Regions from separate parts of the Allohahella marinimesophila genome, predicted to be linked through region 1. Evidence: predicted binding sites of a transcription regulator. Region 1 holds the regulator's gene; each other region holds the start of a gene.

Region 1 (4,216 bases):
TTTTGCTGCCGCACGTGCATGTAAGCCAAGTTTATTGATTATGGTAACAGTTCTGGTCAGCATCTGTGCTCACAAGAGTAGTTAAGCTGCTAGCTTATGCAATTGGGGATTTACGCAAATTGTACAAAGGAGGACTGTACCCGGCCTTGGTTACCCAGCCAGTTCCTTGTGCCGTATCTGCACGTTGTCGTAGAAATCTCTGAACTCACGGCCAAGTTGCTCGCACAGGTAGACAGATCGGTGCTGCCCACCGGTACAGCCGATGCTGATGGTCAGATAGGTTCGATTGCTTTTCTTGAATTCCGGCAACCAGCGCTGCAGAAAACGGGATATGTCCTCCTTCATCTGCTGCACTTCAGGTGCATTGTCCAGAAATTCGATGACCGGATCCTCAGTGCCCCGAAACCGCCGCAGTGCCGGATCCCAATACGGGTTCGGCAAGCAGCGAACATCGAAGACGTAGTCACTGTCTGATGGCACGCCATGCTTGTAGCCAAAGCTCTGGAACAGCAGGGCAAGCTCCTGCGTGCTATGGCCGCTGACTCGGAGTTTGACCTGATCCCTGAGCTGGTAGATAGACAGGTTGCTGGTATTGATATACAGGCTAGCCATGGTACTGATCGGATCGAGCAGCTGGGTTTCGTGGCTGATAGCCTCCTTGAGCGAAATCGTTCTGGTGCTGAGCGGATGCTTCCGGCGGGTGGCGTTAAAGCGCTGCAGGAGCGTTTCGTCATCAGCATCCAGAAAGATGACTTCGCATTCGACCTGTTTTGACTTCAGGTCAGCAAACATCTCGGGAAAACTGGCAAAATCCTTATTCAGGTTCCGGGCATCGATACTGACGGCGATATTCTGCGCCGGCTTGTTTTCTTCGCTCAGTGCCTCCTCCACGAGAGGCTTGAGAAGCCCCACCGGCAAATTATCGATGCAGTAAAAACTCAGGTCTTCCAGTACGTGCAAGGCTGTACTCTTGCCCGAGCCGGAGCGCCCGCTAACGATAATCAGTTTCAAGGAGTCACCTCAGTCTTGCGAATCGGCTTGCGTGCCCTCTCGAGTAATGAGCTCGAAAAGCTGTGTACTGTTATCGGCGGCTCGGACTTCTTCACAGAAAGCCTCGTCGTTGAACTTCTGCGCAAGTTGACCGAGAAGATCCAGATGCTCTGAAGTGGCTTCCTGAGGGACCACCAGCACGAACAGCAGGTCGACGGGTTCATTATCTATCGCATCGAATTCTACCGGTGTGCCGAGCGTGATGAATGCGCCGATGACGCGGTCACAGTTCTCGAGCCGACAGTGTGGAATCGCAATACCCTTGCCAATGCCTGTACTGCCCAGGCGTTCCCTATTGTTGAGATTGGCCAACAGGGCAGTTTCGTTCAGAAACGAGTAATGCCCTGCAACCAGGTGAGCAATGTATTCGAGGACTTTTTTCTTGCTGGAGGCACTCACCCGATGCTGGGTGAGTGCCGGAGCCAGGATTTCCGAAAGTTTCATAATATACGTGGGTCTTTGTGGCTGGCCGACCGCTATCTGGCGTTAACGCCGTGATTCCGCTCCACCTGTTTTTCCTTCTGCTTGAGGACCTGTCTGTCGAGCTTGTCTGCCAACTGGTCGATAGCAGAATACATATCAAGGTCCTCAGCGTTCGCATGGACGTCGCTACCGCTCATGTGCAGCGTAGCCTCCGCCATCTGGCGCTGTTTTTCAACTGCGAGTGTCACCTGTACATTACTAATCGAGTCGACGTGGCGCTGAAGCTTATCGAATTTGGCTTCAACATGGCTTTTGAGCGCATCGGTCAAATCGATATTTTGTCCGGTAATGTTCAACTGCATACACTGTGCCTCTATAGGTAGGTCAGAATTCGCAAACGCTCAGATGAGCCGTTTGCGTTCATTTGAGGGAGGAATAGACATGGCCTCCCGGTACTTCGCAATTGTTCTGCGTGCAACATTGATGCCCTGATCTGCAAGAATAGACGCAATCTTGCTATCGCTCAGCGGCTTCTTCAGTGATTCGGCAGCCACCAACTTCTTGATGATGGCTCTGATGGCCGTCGACGAACACTCGCCACCACTTTCGGTGCCGACGTGACTCGAGAAAAAGTACTTTAATTCAAAAACACCCCGAGGCGTGTGCATGTATTTCTGCGTGGTGACGCGGGAAATGGTCGACTCATGCATCTCGACCGCTTCAGCGATATCGTGCAGCACCAGTGGCTTCATCGCTTCCTCACCATAGTCGAGAAAGCCCTGCTGATGCTCTACGATCCGGGTCGCGACCTTCAGCAGCGTCTCGTTCCGGCTCTGCAGGCTCTTCAGAAACCACTTGGCTTCCTGAAGTTGATCCTTGAGGTAGGTATTGTCGGCGCTGGAATCAGCGCGCTTTACCATGCCGGCATAGGTCGAGTTTACCCGAATTCGCGGAGCAATTTCGGGATTGAGTTCCACAGTCCAGCGATCTTTCAGTTTCTTGACGATCACATCTGGCACCACATACTCAGTGTCGGTGGTCTGCACACCTTCGCCAGGCCGCGGGTTGAGCGACTGGATAAGGCGCATGACATCCTTGAGGTCACTCTCCTTGATACGACTGCGACGCATCAGCTGGGCATAATCACGCGAACCCAGCAGGTTGATGTAATGACTGATCACCAGCTTGGCCTGATTCAACCAGGGCGTCGATGGCGGCAACTGCAGAAGCTGGATCAGCAGGCACTCCTGCAGATCCCTCGCAGCGACACCGGGCGGATCGAACTGCTGTATGCGTTTGAGCACTGCCTGGACTTCGTCGAGCTCGATAACTTCACTGTCGTCCAGTTCGAGCTCTTCCCGATCAGCCATGCGCTGCTGCATGTCGACCAGGCCTTCGTGGATTTCGGCTAGCGTCTGGGTCAGGTAGCCGTCATCGTTGACCGCGTCGACGATCGAGTGCGCAATCAGACGATCAGTATCGCTCATGGGGCAGAGGTTGAGCTGCCAGAGCAGGTGGTCCTGCAGACTTTCGGTGCGCGAGTTACGGCTCTCGAAATCATAATCGTCGTCGCCACCCGATCCTGAACCAGAGCTGCTGCTCGTGCCGCTCTGGTAAACGTCTTCCCAAGCGGTATCGACCGGCAAGTCATCGGGAATGGTGTCCAGCGAATCCTGCCGCTCGGTTGCTTCCCTGGTTTCGCTGGCGTCGCTACGAATTTCGGAGTCGCGTTCAGCGCTTTTATCCGATTCAAGCCGTTCCGGGCCACGATCGTGATCGTCTTCCTCCAGTTCCAGCATTGGGTTGGAGTCCAGCGCTTGCTGAATCTCCTGTTGAAGGTCAAGTGTGGACAGCTGCAGGAGTTTGATGGCCTGTTGCAACTGAGGGGTCATCGTCAGATGCTGACCCATCTTGAGCTGGAGGGAGGTCTTCATCACCATTAGATCAGGTGCCTTCTGACAACTTGGCCGCTAACGACTGTCGTTATGAATTCCGGCCGTGGGCTGGATGTCTGCAGAGTACTTATTCTCATAATTTGAATCGGTCCCCCAAATAGACGTCTCTCACTGTCTGGTTCGCCAGAATACTGTCGGGCGTGCCACTGGCGATGATGTAGCCGTCACTGACGATATAGGCTCTCTCACAGATATCCAGTGTCTCCCGAACGTTATGATCGGTGATGAGTACGCCGATACTACGTTTCTGAAGATGCTGTACGATCTGCTTGATATCATTGACTGAAATCGGATCGACCCCGGCAAACGGCTCATCGAGCAGAATGAAATCCGGTTCGGTGGCCAGGGCCCTGGCAATCTCGACCCTGCGGCGCTCACCACCTGACAGGCTCATCCCGAGACTGTCACGAATATGGGTAATATGGAACTCCCTGAGTAGCTCCTCACATTTTGCGCGTTGCTGCTTTGCATCCAGATCGCCCCGCGTCTGCAGTATCGCGAGGATATTATGTTCTACGCTCAGCTTGCGAAATACTGACGCCTCCTGGGGCAGGTATCCGATGCCCCGTCTGGCGCGACCATGCATCGACAGACTGGTAATGTCCTGGTTGTCGATGCTGACAATGCCGCTATCGCTCGCTACCAGCCCGACGACCATGTAAAAGCAGGTGGTTTTTCCTGCGCCATTCGGGCCCAGTAATCCGACGATCTCGCCCGAAAAGACCTCGAGTGATACATCTTTTACCACCGGGCGCTTCTTGTAAGCCTTGGACAGGTTGTCTGCTGCG
Region 2 (4,216 bases), on a different contig from region 1:
AGACGTTGCGCAATGATAAGACTGACCGAAGTGGCAATGTTGAAAGAGGGCACGCCCATGTTGCGCAAGCGGGTCAATGTTTCCGGGGCGCTGTTGGTGTGAAGCGTCGACAACACCAAGTGACCAGTCTGGGCTGCTTTGACGGCGATGGAAGCGGTATCAAGATCGCGTATCTCACCAACCATGACCACATCCGGGTCCTGACGCAGGAACGCTTTCAGCGCTGCAGAAAAGTCGAGACCAACTCGAGTACTGACGTTCACCTGGTTGACGCCCTCGAGGTTTATCTCGACAGGATCTTCAGCAGTTGAGATATTTCGCTCCGGCGTATTCAGTATGTTTATGCCTGTGTAGAGCGAAACCGTCTTGCCGCTACCTGTGGGTCCTGTAACCAGAATCATGCCCTGGGGCTGGGCCAGCGCGTCCATATACAATTGTTTCTGGTCCGGATCATAGCCGAGCGCGTCGATACCCATTTTAGCGCTACTGGAGTCGAGAATCCGCAATACGATCTTCTCGCCCCAAAGCGTGGGCAGGGTATTGACACGGAAATCGATAGACTTTGTCTTGGACAGCTTCATCTTTATACGGCCATCCTGTGGCACGCGTCGTTCAGAGATATCCAGCTGGGCCATGACCTTAAGACGAGCCGAGAACTTGGCGGCTAACTTCACCGATGGTCTTGATACCTCGTGAAGGATGCCGTCGGTTCTGAAGCGTATGCGGTAGGCGTGCTCGTAGGGCTCGAAGTGGACATCTGAAGAGCCGCCCTTAATGGCGTCGAGCAGCATCTTGTTCACGTATTTGACGATAGGCGCATCGTCTTCGCCGGCGTCTGAACTTGCTTCCGGCTTATTGTCACCGGTATCAATATCGATATCTTCAAGGTCACCATCTAGATCCATGCCGCCAAGGGGTTGTTCCTGTGTTTCCAGATAGGCGTCGATGGCTCGGCTGAGTTTATCCTGCTCAACCAGAACGGGTTCGGCATTTAATCCAGTGGCGAACTTGATTTCATCCATTGCCGTGATATTGGTTGGATCAGCGACTGCCAGGAATAATCTGTTTCCTCTTTTGAAGAGCGGCAGTACCTGATGCTTGCGCACCAATTTTTCGCCAATTGACTTCTCTGGCATGACTGCCAGGTTAAGCGCATCCAGATCGAAAAGCGGTACTCCGAACTCCAACGAAGATGCTTGCGCGATCTGTGGTGCCTTGGCGAGCCCATTATTGACGATATAGGCCACCAACGGAATGTTAGCCCGTTTGGCCTCATTACTGGCGTTGCGAGCGGTTTCTTCGTCGATGATGCCGTCGAATACAAAGCGACGGGCAAGGCCTGTGAGTGGTGCGCTCATGTACAGTTTCTGACTCTTTAGAAGGTGAGGAATACCACTGCAACTGCAGCTTAAGCAGAAATCAAGGTATTTGAGGAGTTTAGAAGTGAATAGGAGAGTTCGCAAAAATCCGGTTCGAAAATGAATTCAAATTTCAGCGTATCTCATGACATGGACAAAGGTGGTCATCTTTAACAGCGCTTAATTGTGACCGGGAGCGTCACTTTATGCCGCGACAGAGAGTGATTATGCCAGAGTAGGCTATAATTTGAACGAGTAGACATGTTGCGTTTGGGGCGGACCAGAAGGTCTAAGCCTATGATAATAAAGTGGGGAATATGTGAAATTTGATTTTGGCACGCCCTCTGCTTTACTTCATACAAGGATGCGAAGCACAGGCGACGCCCGAAGCAAAACGTCATAGAACACTGAGGATTACCAAATGCAAAATTTCAAACCAGTAATGAGCAAGGCACAGCAAGGCTTCACACTGATCGAACTTATGATCGTTGTTGCCATCATTGGTATTCTTGCCGCTGTAGCGATTCCGGCCTATCAGGATTATACCACTCGTGCGAAGGTTGCCGAGCCTGTGAGTCTTTCAAGTGGTGCTAAGGTTGATCTTTACGATTGGTACACCTCATACGGCACTATGCCAACAGCAGGCGATGCTGCAGCAGACATACTTATCGCAAAGATTACCGATACCCTTGAGCTTGCCGAGACTGTTAACGCAGCGGCTTATGAAAGAATCGATGATAATACTTCAGCATTCGTTATGGATATGGACAAGGGTCCTACCGATCTGAATGCGGCAACCTTGACTGTTAAATTCGCAGCGAGCGTTAAAGGTCTAGAAATGATTTGTGATGCAACTGGTACAGCTGCTGCACCAGCCTCAGCAAGTCCGACCACTGTACCAACCAAATATCTGCCTTCTGCTTGCAGATAAGCGAAACGGTACAACTCTGCTGACATAGTTTAAAGTATGTCAGTGAATATAGAGCCGCTCAATTGAGCGGCTTTTTCTGTGGTGCTTCAAGCATGGTGGGCAGGGCCTCCATGCGATATTCGCCTGGCGGTCGCGGCAAAGGGGTAATTGGGCGGTGCAGTCTGTTTCGACCCGGCAAGGAGAACGGTTAATCGTATAGCATGGGTGTGCACCGCGGGGGATAATCTAAAGGCAGGAGAAGGTGAAGCAGAGGCTTGACGAACGGAAACTGCAAGGGATTGGAGTTGCCAGGTGATCTGGCCTTCGTGGTCGATGACTAATGCCTGCACAGCAGCTTAGGTCGACAGCACCTATAGGAAGAAGGCTTAAATTTTCTCCCAATTATTAATGCTAAGAGGTCTGCGAGCTAAAGCTTTAGCCACTACAACCAAGGCTCAACCCGCTCCTCCAACTTAAACCGCCGCATCCCATAATCATATTCCCAGCGCTCCAGCTTGGTCTCATTCCTGGTCTCTCCAACACAAATCCGATTGAACGAATTCGGCATCTTGTTTCTGATTCTGGTCGAGAAGGTCGTGCCGCACTGGGCCGTCCAGGCGTCATGCGCTATATCCGGGTAGCGGATGCGCAGGGGCTGCATGAACGGAAAATGAATGTGGCCACCCAGGTACAGGTCCATGCCATCGGCCGCCCACTGCCGGATGGCAGGCTCGGCGTTGTGCATGATGTTTTTCTCATCCATTTCAAGGATAGCGTCCACGGGCTGATGCGCAAATACGATCTTGAGTTTGTGCGTCTCGGCAGCGCGCAGGCGTTCGCTGGTAAGCTGGATATGCTCTTCAGTGATCAAGCCGTCCTTGTGCCGGGCCGGGTCAGTTGTATCCAGGCCGGTAATTGACACCCGATCCGAGTCGAACGTCGGCATGTGGTCCTGGCCTAGTGAAAAATCCGCCAGGTATTCATCGTAGCGACCGTAAGGCGAGCTGAAGCGTCGAAGCACGTTGTAGAGCGGAATATCATGGTTGCCAGGTACAATCATCACCGGACCATCCGGCAGGCGTCTCAGAAAAGCAGCCGCTGCCTTGAATTCGCTGACCCGCGCGCGCTGGGTGATGTCGCCTGAAAAGATAACCAGCTGGCTTGGAAACTCTTCGAGATGTTCGAGCAGCGCTTCGATGGTGGCCTGTATCTCAGTACCGAAATGCGTGTCTGAAATATGCAGTATATTCATTCACCATCCTGTTTCTTGGCAGGCATGATGACTTGAGCCGCTTCGTGTTCGACAGTAAAAATAAGCGGATTTTGCAGTTTGCGAATCTCGCCATCGACAGCCACTTCAATAGATTTTCTGCGTCGCACCCGCGAGTAGGTAATCTTGAGCTTCTGTACTGGTTCGTAGCTGATCTCTTCTACGTTTCGTATGCCGCCGAAAGCACTTCGGAGCAGGGCGAACAACATACTGATACTGGTGCGCCCACGCATGGCAAACAGGATCATGTAACCCTGGTCCAGATGGCTTGCCTCAGGCATGTCGAAGGTTTGGATCTGAGTCTGACTGCAGGTCACCACGACCAGGGGCGTCCTCATTTGCCGGACCTGTGTACCGTGTTCGATCGAGATCAGCGAGCGCTTCTGACTGGTCAGGAAGACCCAGATGCTGGTGAGTACGGCTGCAAGCCGCGATCGACCGGTTTTCGCCAGCATCCGCTCCCTGGCCTTCATGATCTTCGGATAAACTCCGAGACTGGCGCTGACACAGAAGGGCTCCCGGTTCACCCAGCACAGGGGCACGGCCGTGGCTTCACCTTCGATGGCGTTCCTGATGGCTGCCTTTGTCTCAGTAGGAATACCATGATCCCGCGCAAAGTAATTGAAGGTGCCGCGCGGAATGATGGCGAGCGTGGACTTACCTACGGTAGCATTCAGT
Region 3 (4,216 bases), on a different contig from region 1:
TTCAAACTTCACCGGCGACAGCGTCATCTGCAGGTCAAATCGATCATGTATCGGACCTGAAATACGGTCTCGGTATTTTCTGATCTGCAAGGCACTGCAGACGCAGGCCTTGTCCATATGGCCGTCATACCCGCAGGGGCAGGGATTCATCGCACCTATCAGCAGGAATCTGGCCGGGAAGGCCACCTGTCGTTGCGAGCGAGTGACATTGATGGTGTGTTGCTCGAGTGGCTGTCGCAGTGCCTCGAGCGTTCGCCCGGAAAACTCGGGTAATTCGTCGAGAAAAAGTACACCGTGATTGGCCAGGGAAATCTCTCCTGGCTGGGGTGATCGACCGCCACCAACGATGGCAGACACCGAGGCGCTGTGGTGCGGGCTTCGAAATGGCGGTTTGCGCCTTGTGAGAATCTGTTCGCCTATTGTCAGCGTGTCCTCTGGCTGGCCGATATCACTATGGCTGACGGAGTAGATTGAGGCCGTTTCAAAGGCTTGCTGCCGACTGAGATTCGGCAACAATGAGAGGATTCGCCGCGCCAACATGGTCTTGCCTGACCCGGGGGGTCCACTCATCAGCAAGTGGTGATGCCCAGCAGCGGCGATTTCAAGCGCGCGGCGGGCCTGAAACTGACCACGAACATCAGCCATGTCGTCAGTGTCTGCGACGTGATCGGACGGGGGGAGTCGATCTCGCGAAGGTACTGCGGGCTGGGTCGAAGCGCTGTCGTTCAGGTAGGCGGTCACCTCACGCAAGGTAGAAAAGCCAAAGGCTTCGATGCCGTCGAGGTTCGCGAGAAGATCAATCTTGGCGGCGGCCGTAAGCAAGGGGTGGCCAGCCTGGTGACTGGCCAGCGCTGCTGGCAGCAGACCGCTGACCGGTTTGATCTGACCGGACAGTGACAACTCTCCGAAGATTTCACAGCCCGCCAGCCTGCGTTTCGCCGCCTCCGTCAACTGCTTTGACGCGGCCAGGATACTGAGCGCAATCGCAAGATCGAAGCGACCACCACATTTTGGCAAGTCGGCTGGCGCCATATTGATAGTGATTCGCCGGGCAGGAAAGTCGAAGCCGGAATTGATGAGCGCACTACGCACCCGGTCCTTGCTTTCACGTACGGCAGCCTCTGGCAGTCCGACTATAGACAGTGCCGGCAGGCCATTGGAAATGTGGGTTTCAATATAAACAAGAGGCGCAGTGACGCCAATAAGCGCCCTGCTGCAGACAACAGATAATGACATTGCACCGTCCCTGGTGACTTGATAAATGGAGAGCATGAGGGCTCTCCGCAAAAGACGACCATCCTGGTCATCAAATCAAAACACTACGTTTTCCGCTCATACCGTCTGCTGAATTCAGACCGGACCGAGTGACTTACTGGCTGACCAGCTTGCCCTCTACCTGATCCAGACGCTTCTCGAGGGTAGCAAGACGCTCCCGAGTGCGAATGAGCACGGCTTTTTGAGCTTCAAACTCTTCCCGCGATACGACGTCCAGCTTATCCAGAATGCTACTGACAGCAGCCTTGAGTTGCATCTGAGCATCCTGCTGCGCACTTTTCGCAAGGCCCGGAACATATTGGCCGAAATTTTCGTGAAAACCCTGAAGCAAATCCACTGGACTCTTCATAGAGCTGTACCTCTTCCATTACAAGTAAGGATCAATCTTGGTGTTTTGTGTGTAACGAAGACCGTCCTGTTTTCCCGACGCCATAGTAACACCACCCACACTCACTAGCGGTAGGCGATTTCCGTTAAATAGTGCTCATTTCTTGATCTTTTACCTGAAATATTTTTCCCAAGTATCAGGTCACCGTCGAGTCATCGGCTGGTCAGCAACGCGACATGCGCCCATTTTTGGTGCACGCCTCCTGCCTAGAGCCTAATTGGTGCACCATTCCGCGCCATTGCGGTGCAGGCTAACGAATAATATTGAGGTTTTACCGCATACTTCCAACTTAGCATCGTCTAAATGACTGTATCTGAACGATTTGTAATGGCTGGCATGCTTCGTGGTTAGCAACTGCATCTCGCTCGTTACAAGTGGGTCATCTTTTCAACGGCAGGCTAGCAACCAGCTTAATTACCAGCGTTCAGACGGCATTAGGAGACAGATATGAAACTTGTTACTGCCATCATCAAACCTTTCAAGCTCGACGATGTTCGAGAGGCACTGTCGGAAATCGGCGTGCAGGGTGTGACAGTTACTGAGGTCAAGGGCTTCGGACGTCAGAAGGGCCACACGGAACTGTATCGTGGCGCCGAGTACGTCGTGGACTTCCTGCCGAAGGTGAAGATCGAGGTCGCCATCGCGACTGACATGCTTGACCAGGTGCTCGAATCAATCAGCAAGGCGGCCAATACCGGCAAGATCGGTGATGGCAAGATTTTCGTGGTTGACCTCCAGCAGATCATCAGGATTCGAACCGGCGAAACCGGAACGGACGCGATCTAACTCTCACCAAACTTACTATCTGGCCTCATACGGAGGGCTTCATGGAAAATAATCTATTTCACCTGCAGTACGCCATGGACACGTTTTACTTCCTGGTCTGCGGCGCATTGGTCATGTGGATGGCTGCCGGTTTCGCAATGCTCGAGGCCGGTCTCGTCCGCGCCAAGAACACCACCGAAATCCTTACCAAAAACGTCGCGCTCTACGCGATCTCCTGTGTCATGTACATGATTTGCGGTTACGCCATCATGTATGGCGGCGACATTTTCCTCTCGGGCATTGCGGGCGGAGACACGCTGGTCGACGACACGCTGAAGAGCTTTGCCGAGCGTGAAGACGGCTTCGAAGGCGGTTCGGTCTACTCATCGGCTTCCGACTTCTTCTTCCAGGTCGTGTTCGTGGCCACCGCCATGTCCATCGTATCGGGTGCTGTCGCCGAGCGTATGAAGCTGTGGGCTTTCCTGATGTTCGCAGTGGTCATGACCGGCTTCATCTACCCGATGGAAGGTAGCTGGACCTGGGGCGGCAATGCTGTCTTCGGCATGTACACCCTTGGTGACCTCGGCTTCTCTGACTTCGCAGGCTCAGGCATCGTTCACATGGCTGGTGCAGCTGCTGCCCTCGCTGGTGTGATCCTGCTGGGTGCCCGTAAAGGCAAGTACGGCCCGAATGGCCAGGTCAACGCCTTCCCTGGCGCGAACCTGCCACTGGCGACACTCGGTACCTTCATCCTCTGGATGGGCTGGTTCGGTTTCAACGGTGGTTCAGTACTGAAGCTTGGTGATATCGCTAATGCCAACGCTGTGGCCATGGTCTTCCTCAACACCAACGCGGCAGCTGCCGGTGGCGGTATTGCGGCCCTGATCACGGCACGACTCCTGTTTGGCAAGGCCGACCTCACCATGCTGCTGAACGGCGCACTGGCTGGTCTGGTAGCGATCACAGCTGAGCCTTCCACGCCAAGCGCGCTTCAGGCGACTATTTTCGGTGCCATCGGTGGCGTACTGGTCGTGTTCTCGATCATCACCCTCGACAAGCTGAAAATCGACGACCCGGTCGGCGCCATTTCGGTGCATGGCGTCTGCGGTCTGCTGGGTCTGCTGCTCGTGCCACTCACGAACGACAACTCAAGCTTCTCTGGTCAGCTGATCGGTGCAGCGACCATCTTCGTCTGGGTATTCGTCTGTAGCCTGATCGTCTGGGGCATCCTGAAGGCCGTCATCGGCATCCGGGTCTCGGAAGAAGAGGAGTACGAAGGTACGGATCTGTCTGAGTGCGGAATGGAAGCTTACCCTGAGTTTCAGCGCGACTGAACACGCGCTGTGGGCGCAGGGACGCGCCAGTTTTACAAGAGTAAGATCAGCACTTCCAGGTTAAGAAACCTGACATGAGAAACAACCCCTTGGATGCCTGTATCGAAAGATACGGGCATTTTTTTTGCCCTCAATCGAGCGGTTCATGGTTAGGCAGTGGGGGACAATGGCTGCAGAACCCGCCGTGAATATCGCGTTCGCGAGCACATCCCTGTAGGCTACCTCGGCCATCCATGGCCGAGGATGTTCTGCAGCCATTGTCCCCCACCGCCTTCCTGAGATTCAGTGAAACGGCCAGAAAATTCGGCGCCCGATGGACGCTCCCCTCGCCTGGAGAGCCTGCCGGATGGCCACCGAGCCTAGAGTAATTATCTCGCACAGTCTCAGCACTCGCCCTATCTGGTCTGACAGTCCGCAGGGGCAGTGGTGTTCCAGTATTCAGGACATCCTCGGC
Region 4 (4,216 bases), on a different contig from region 1:
CATCATGAGCCAGCTCGTCGGCGCGATGATCGTACCATATGGCAGTACGAAGCTTGCAAAAAGCGAAAAAGCTGACAGGCCTGCGATACCGAGCAGTGCCGCAGATAGTCTGGGGCGGGCCTGGCGTACGGCCAGAAAGCTATGCAGGAACAGGACGCCGAAAATAACCATACCGTTGATGGCGACGAGGATGCTGATATCGTTCCAGGACGTGGCCTCCGGCCATAGCATTCTGAAGGTGATTCCCTGAATGCCGCCGATGACGGCCGTCATCGATAGCAGGTACATCACGTAATAGAAGTAGCTGATGTCACGGACAGAAACGAATATCAACAAGTTGTAAATGGCGAGCACGATCATCGCGCCATAGAAAAACGCATTGCCAAAGGTTTCGGCAAAACTGTGTGGCAGTATTCGAGTCTCTGGCCAAAGCCTGAGTGGCACCTGCACAGAGGAGCTGCTCTGCACACGAATCAACAGGTCTACTGGCTGGTCGGGCTGGAGCGTGAGTGGCACCATGAAGGTCGTGTACTCGATCGGCCGCTCTGCGAAACTGAAACGATCACCCATGCGTTCATGCTGAGCCGGCTCATCCTGGCGATAGATATAGACATCCACGTAGTCAAGAACCGGGTAGCCGATCTCGAGCAGGTACGGCACCGACGTTTCGCCCGCCTGCACCAGAGAGAATCGTAGCCAGTAGACCGAGGGTGTGTAGCCAAAATTCAGCTCAGCCTGATCTGAGCGCTGCCATAAGATGCTCGCGTCGCTTCTTACTGTAGCATTGTCGAGAACGCCATTGGGATCCTCCAGATACTGGAGATGCTCGCCAAGCTCCACCGCGTTAGGTGCGCCTGCGGAGAGGACGACGGCTGCGGGCATCTCGCTATGGGCGGAGACGCCTACAGCCATGCACCACAGAAACAGGAGGAAAAATCGCATAGACGTTCCGTACCAGACTACAAGGATAACTGATTAAATGTGATGAACAGGGAAAGTCTAGCCGACTAAACGTAAAAAGCCCCTCATAGAGGGGCTAGAAAACAGGAGGGATGACGTAGGCTATAGCACTACTTCCTTTGGCGAGACAGTCTCAGCGCAGCGATGCCAAGCGCGAGCAGACCTATGGTCGACGGCGCTGGCACATCGAGACCGACGCCAGGACCAAGGTCGAAATTGATGTCCCAGTGGTTTGGCTCAGTGAACAATGCGTCGCCGTTGGCCGAGTACATGTCCAGCCAGACTGATCCACCAAACGCTTCGGTCTTGTCATTGGCGCCTGTACCATACTGGAATACTGGCTTTGTACCGATATTATCGGGCGCACCGACCAGGCGGGCGAAATATTCAACGCCACCGACGGTGATGGAGCTGTCTTCGGTCAGGTTGGTATAAAAGGCCCAGTCTGCAGTATTGGCGGAACCGCCAGTCTTGACTGGCGAATAATCAGTCGTGAAACCAAAGAGGTTGAGGCTGATGGTCGCTTCGATGCCATAACCGTTGGTAGCCGTACCAGTAAAGCTGGCAGTGCCGTCATCGAATGTGGTGAAGTTGGTGCCAGGATTGATGCTGTAATGGTAAGAGCATGCTGAACCTGACCCGAGCGCCAAACCGTTAGTCCAGAGGCCATATTGTGCACCACCACAGGAACTGGCGACTTCACCCTGGTCGAACGCTTCGTAGATTGTTGCTGCAGAGACTGAAGCGGAGAATGTCACCGCCAGTGCAGTAGCAGCCATACCTTTAAAAATGCTTGAGCTAGTCATAATAAACACCTTCGTAACTGAATTATTGTGAAACCAATCCGGTCCTGTTTTTGCAGATGATCATCCATGTCGTCCGTCATCTGCAGTTACGACGAGTAGTACAGCAAATCTATGCGTCTGTAACAGAACGTAAGCAACACCCATACCAAAGCGCCAAGACATTGACCAATAAAGGTTTTTGTCTTCTCAGTCGGCCGTTGCCGATGGCGTTTTCGTAAAGAATGTGGACGCGGGGTTTACGCAAATTCATGAATCTTTCATGGTTGTCGGCCGAGATCGATCGGTGACGACGGCCGTGAGCCTGGCAACTGCGCCTGCAGCCCCCTAGCCATATGGCCTAGAGCTTTTCGACGAGCAACGAAAAAATGCGGTCAGACGTTACAACAGCAAAAGCTGCAGAAAAAATGAATGTATATTTTCCTGACGGCGGCTGATTCTGGCAGCCACCGTTTTCACCGTTATCCTGAAACTAATGCGCCGTACGCTACTGTCTTGTGGAAGGGCTCATTGAAGCCGGTATTGGATATCTGGATCGATTGGTCGCAACTGAAACGCAGACTCCTCGTTCGGCTCACACACTTGTCATGCCAGTGACTGTAGATCAACAAGCCTTCGACCTTCTTGACGAGGCCCTCGTTGAGGCGCTTGTCCTGCAGCGTCAGTGTTCCAAGCGTCAGATGCCACACGGTGTCAGGATGCTTCGATTTCAGATCTTTCAGGCGCGTCAGGTGATCGTTATTCCTGTGACGGGTCGAGACGAACTGGGAATACACCATTCCGATATAATACGATTGCCACTCACGCTCGAAACGGCCAACGATGGCATAGAAATAGGCCGTGTCCTCGTCAGCGGACATACCCGTGGGCAGCATGTCTTCCGAAAGCGGTGTTGACCAGTTTATCGTGGCCCGGAGGTCTATCTCTTTTTCGTGAGCCCATCCAAGAATATCAGGCAAGTTCAATCCTCATTTACCAGATACTCATCCCAGATCAACTCGGCGAACTGAGGATAATCTACCAGGGGGTTCCGATTGCCCTGGAATTCGAAGGCGGCCGAATTACGGTCTCGCTCCTTCTGGCTCACCGGGTCAGCGGCATGCCAGCGCACTAGCATGCGGAGATACCATGGTTCGAACGGTTGATCATGAGCGCCGGAGAGCGCTGCATCACCCTCTGGGCTGAGACCTTCCCAGCCAGCGATGAGATGCTGGTATCGGATCGCCATGTACAGCTGCGCCCGCGCCAGATCGCCCTTGAACTCTGTTCTCGGCTCGAACACGGTGCCGCCATAGCCGAGCGACGAATGCCCGGGCCCCACCTTCGAGCCGTTGGCGGTGACATAGCGAACAGAGCCTACTTCGCCATACGGATAGCTGCTGCGGATACCGTTGACGTAGCCATCCACGGCGAAGATGTGGTGCACATCCGAATTCATTGGCTCGCTCCGCCCGAACCAGCTTTTCGGGAAGGAATGCTCGCGATTATAGCAATCGCCCTCGGCTCGATAAGTACCGCACTGATCCAGGCTCTTGCGGAAGCTGTGTGGGTCGTTGGTGGCCGGATTTTCCGAGTAGATATCAAGAATTGAGCCATCATTTTCGTAGTAACGGTCAATGTCATGATTGAGGAAGAACGACCAGAGCGCAGCATAGCCGCGGTTGATCTGGGTGTTGATGATGTCGAATAACGCTTCTTTGAGCTCAGCGCCGCGCTTGCCCTCAGCAGCGCTGTAATAGCGGTCGAGCGGGCCGGTGCCGGGCTCACCTGGCTGCACAATGGAGGCGACGGGTGCGAAGCTGTCGACGTACACGAGCTCCGAGCCATCGAAGCCTGCGATATCATAGAATCGAAGGCCGACTTCAATAGCGCCACTCTGCTCGGCACGATAGCGATGCGACAGTTTCTGCCAGCGCCCCGTCAGAGTGGGGTCGCTATAGTTCCGGTAGCCGTCGGCATACAGACGGGCTCGCACACCGCCTTCGGTATGCCGGACCCAGACCGCAAACTCATACACCTGTCCGGCTTCGACAGTTAGCGCCTGTCGAAAGTCGGTGTTGCCCTGGTTATTGGTAGTGACGAGAACAGAAGCCGCCGCCCCGCCCTGGTGGCGGATGCTGGTGGAACGCGCGAGCACGATACCGCTGTCGATCGTGGTCCAGCTCTGCGGTTTCTGCCCGTCCCAACGCTCGAGATCAGCGTTCTCGATTGCCGCGAACGCTGCAGTGCTGCCGAGAGCCAGTGCGGCGAACAGGCAAACGAGCAGCTTCCGGAGACGTATGTCTGGTGTTGTATCGAACATCATCAGCCTGTTCAGAAGGTCGGCCTGTGAAAGCGCCGCAACTCAAAATCGGAGGTTTAAGAGTAGCGGCTGATCGTGCCAGTTTAAAGTAATATTTATCAGCAGGATAAGACAGCTACTTCATATTGATCCTCACCATGCTGATGCAGAG

The links. The regulator sigma-54, encoded in region 1, starts transcription at its own class of promoters, with help from an activator protein. The targets are predictions, from matches to a motif close to TGGCACNNNNNTTGCTNT.
Region 2: a site for sigma-54 is predicted at 1,692-1,709, ahead of ABD735_RS17845 (pilin). Genes of this name have one in related genera too.
Region 3: a site for sigma-54 is predicted at 1,996-2,013, ahead of glnK (P-II family nitrogen regulator). Genes of this name have one in related genera too.
Region 4: a site for sigma-54 is predicted at 1,897-1,914, ahead of ABD735_RS06305 (PEP-CTERM sorting domain-containing protein). Genes of this name have one in related genera too.

What each region holds. Positions count from the first base shown of each region.
Region 1 is NZ_BAABBO010000016.1:55,713-59,928, forward strand. It holds gene ABD735_RS16360 (HPr family phosphocarrier protein) at 1-63, opposite strand, end outside; gene rapZ (RNase adapter RapZ) at 151-1,011, opposite strand; gene ptsN (PTS IIA-like nitrogen regulatory protein PtsN) at 1,021-1,494, opposite strand; gene hpf (ribosome hibernation-promoting factor, HPF/YfiA family) at 1,527-1,835, opposite strand; gene ABD735_RS16380 (RNA polymerase factor sigma-54) at 1,875-3,407, opposite strand; gene lptB (LPS export ABC transporter ATP-binding protein) at 3,502-4,216, opposite strand, start outside.
Region 2 is NZ_BAABBO010000019.1:770-4,985, forward strand. It holds gene pilB (type IV-A pilus assembly ATPase PilB) at 1-1,358, opposite strand, end outside; gene ABD735_RS17845 (pilin) at 1,801-2,289, shown strand; gene ABD735_RS17850 (metallophosphoesterase family protein) at 2,711-3,520, opposite strand; gene ABD735_RS17855 (diacylglycerol/lipid kinase family protein) at 3,517-4,216, opposite strand, start outside.
Region 3 is NZ_BAABBO010000009.1:316,124-320,339, forward strand. It holds gene ABD735_RS10150 (YifB family Mg chelatase-like AAA ATPase) at 1-1,236, opposite strand, end outside; gene ABD735_RS10155 (accessory factor UbiK family protein) at 1,370-1,624, opposite strand; gene glnK (P-II family nitrogen regulator) at 2,111-2,449, shown strand; gene ABD735_RS10165 (ammonium transporter) at 2,491-3,762, shown strand.
Region 4 is NZ_BAABBO010000007.1:139,126-143,341, reverse strand. It holds gene ABD735_RS06310 (sensor domain-containing diguanylate cyclase) at 1-942, opposite strand, end outside; gene ABD735_RS06305 (PEP-CTERM sorting domain-containing protein) at 1,071-1,766, opposite strand; gene ABD735_RS06300 (hypothetical protein) at 2,225-2,722, opposite strand; gene ABD735_RS06295 (HNH endonuclease signature motif containing protein) at 2,725-4,068, opposite strand.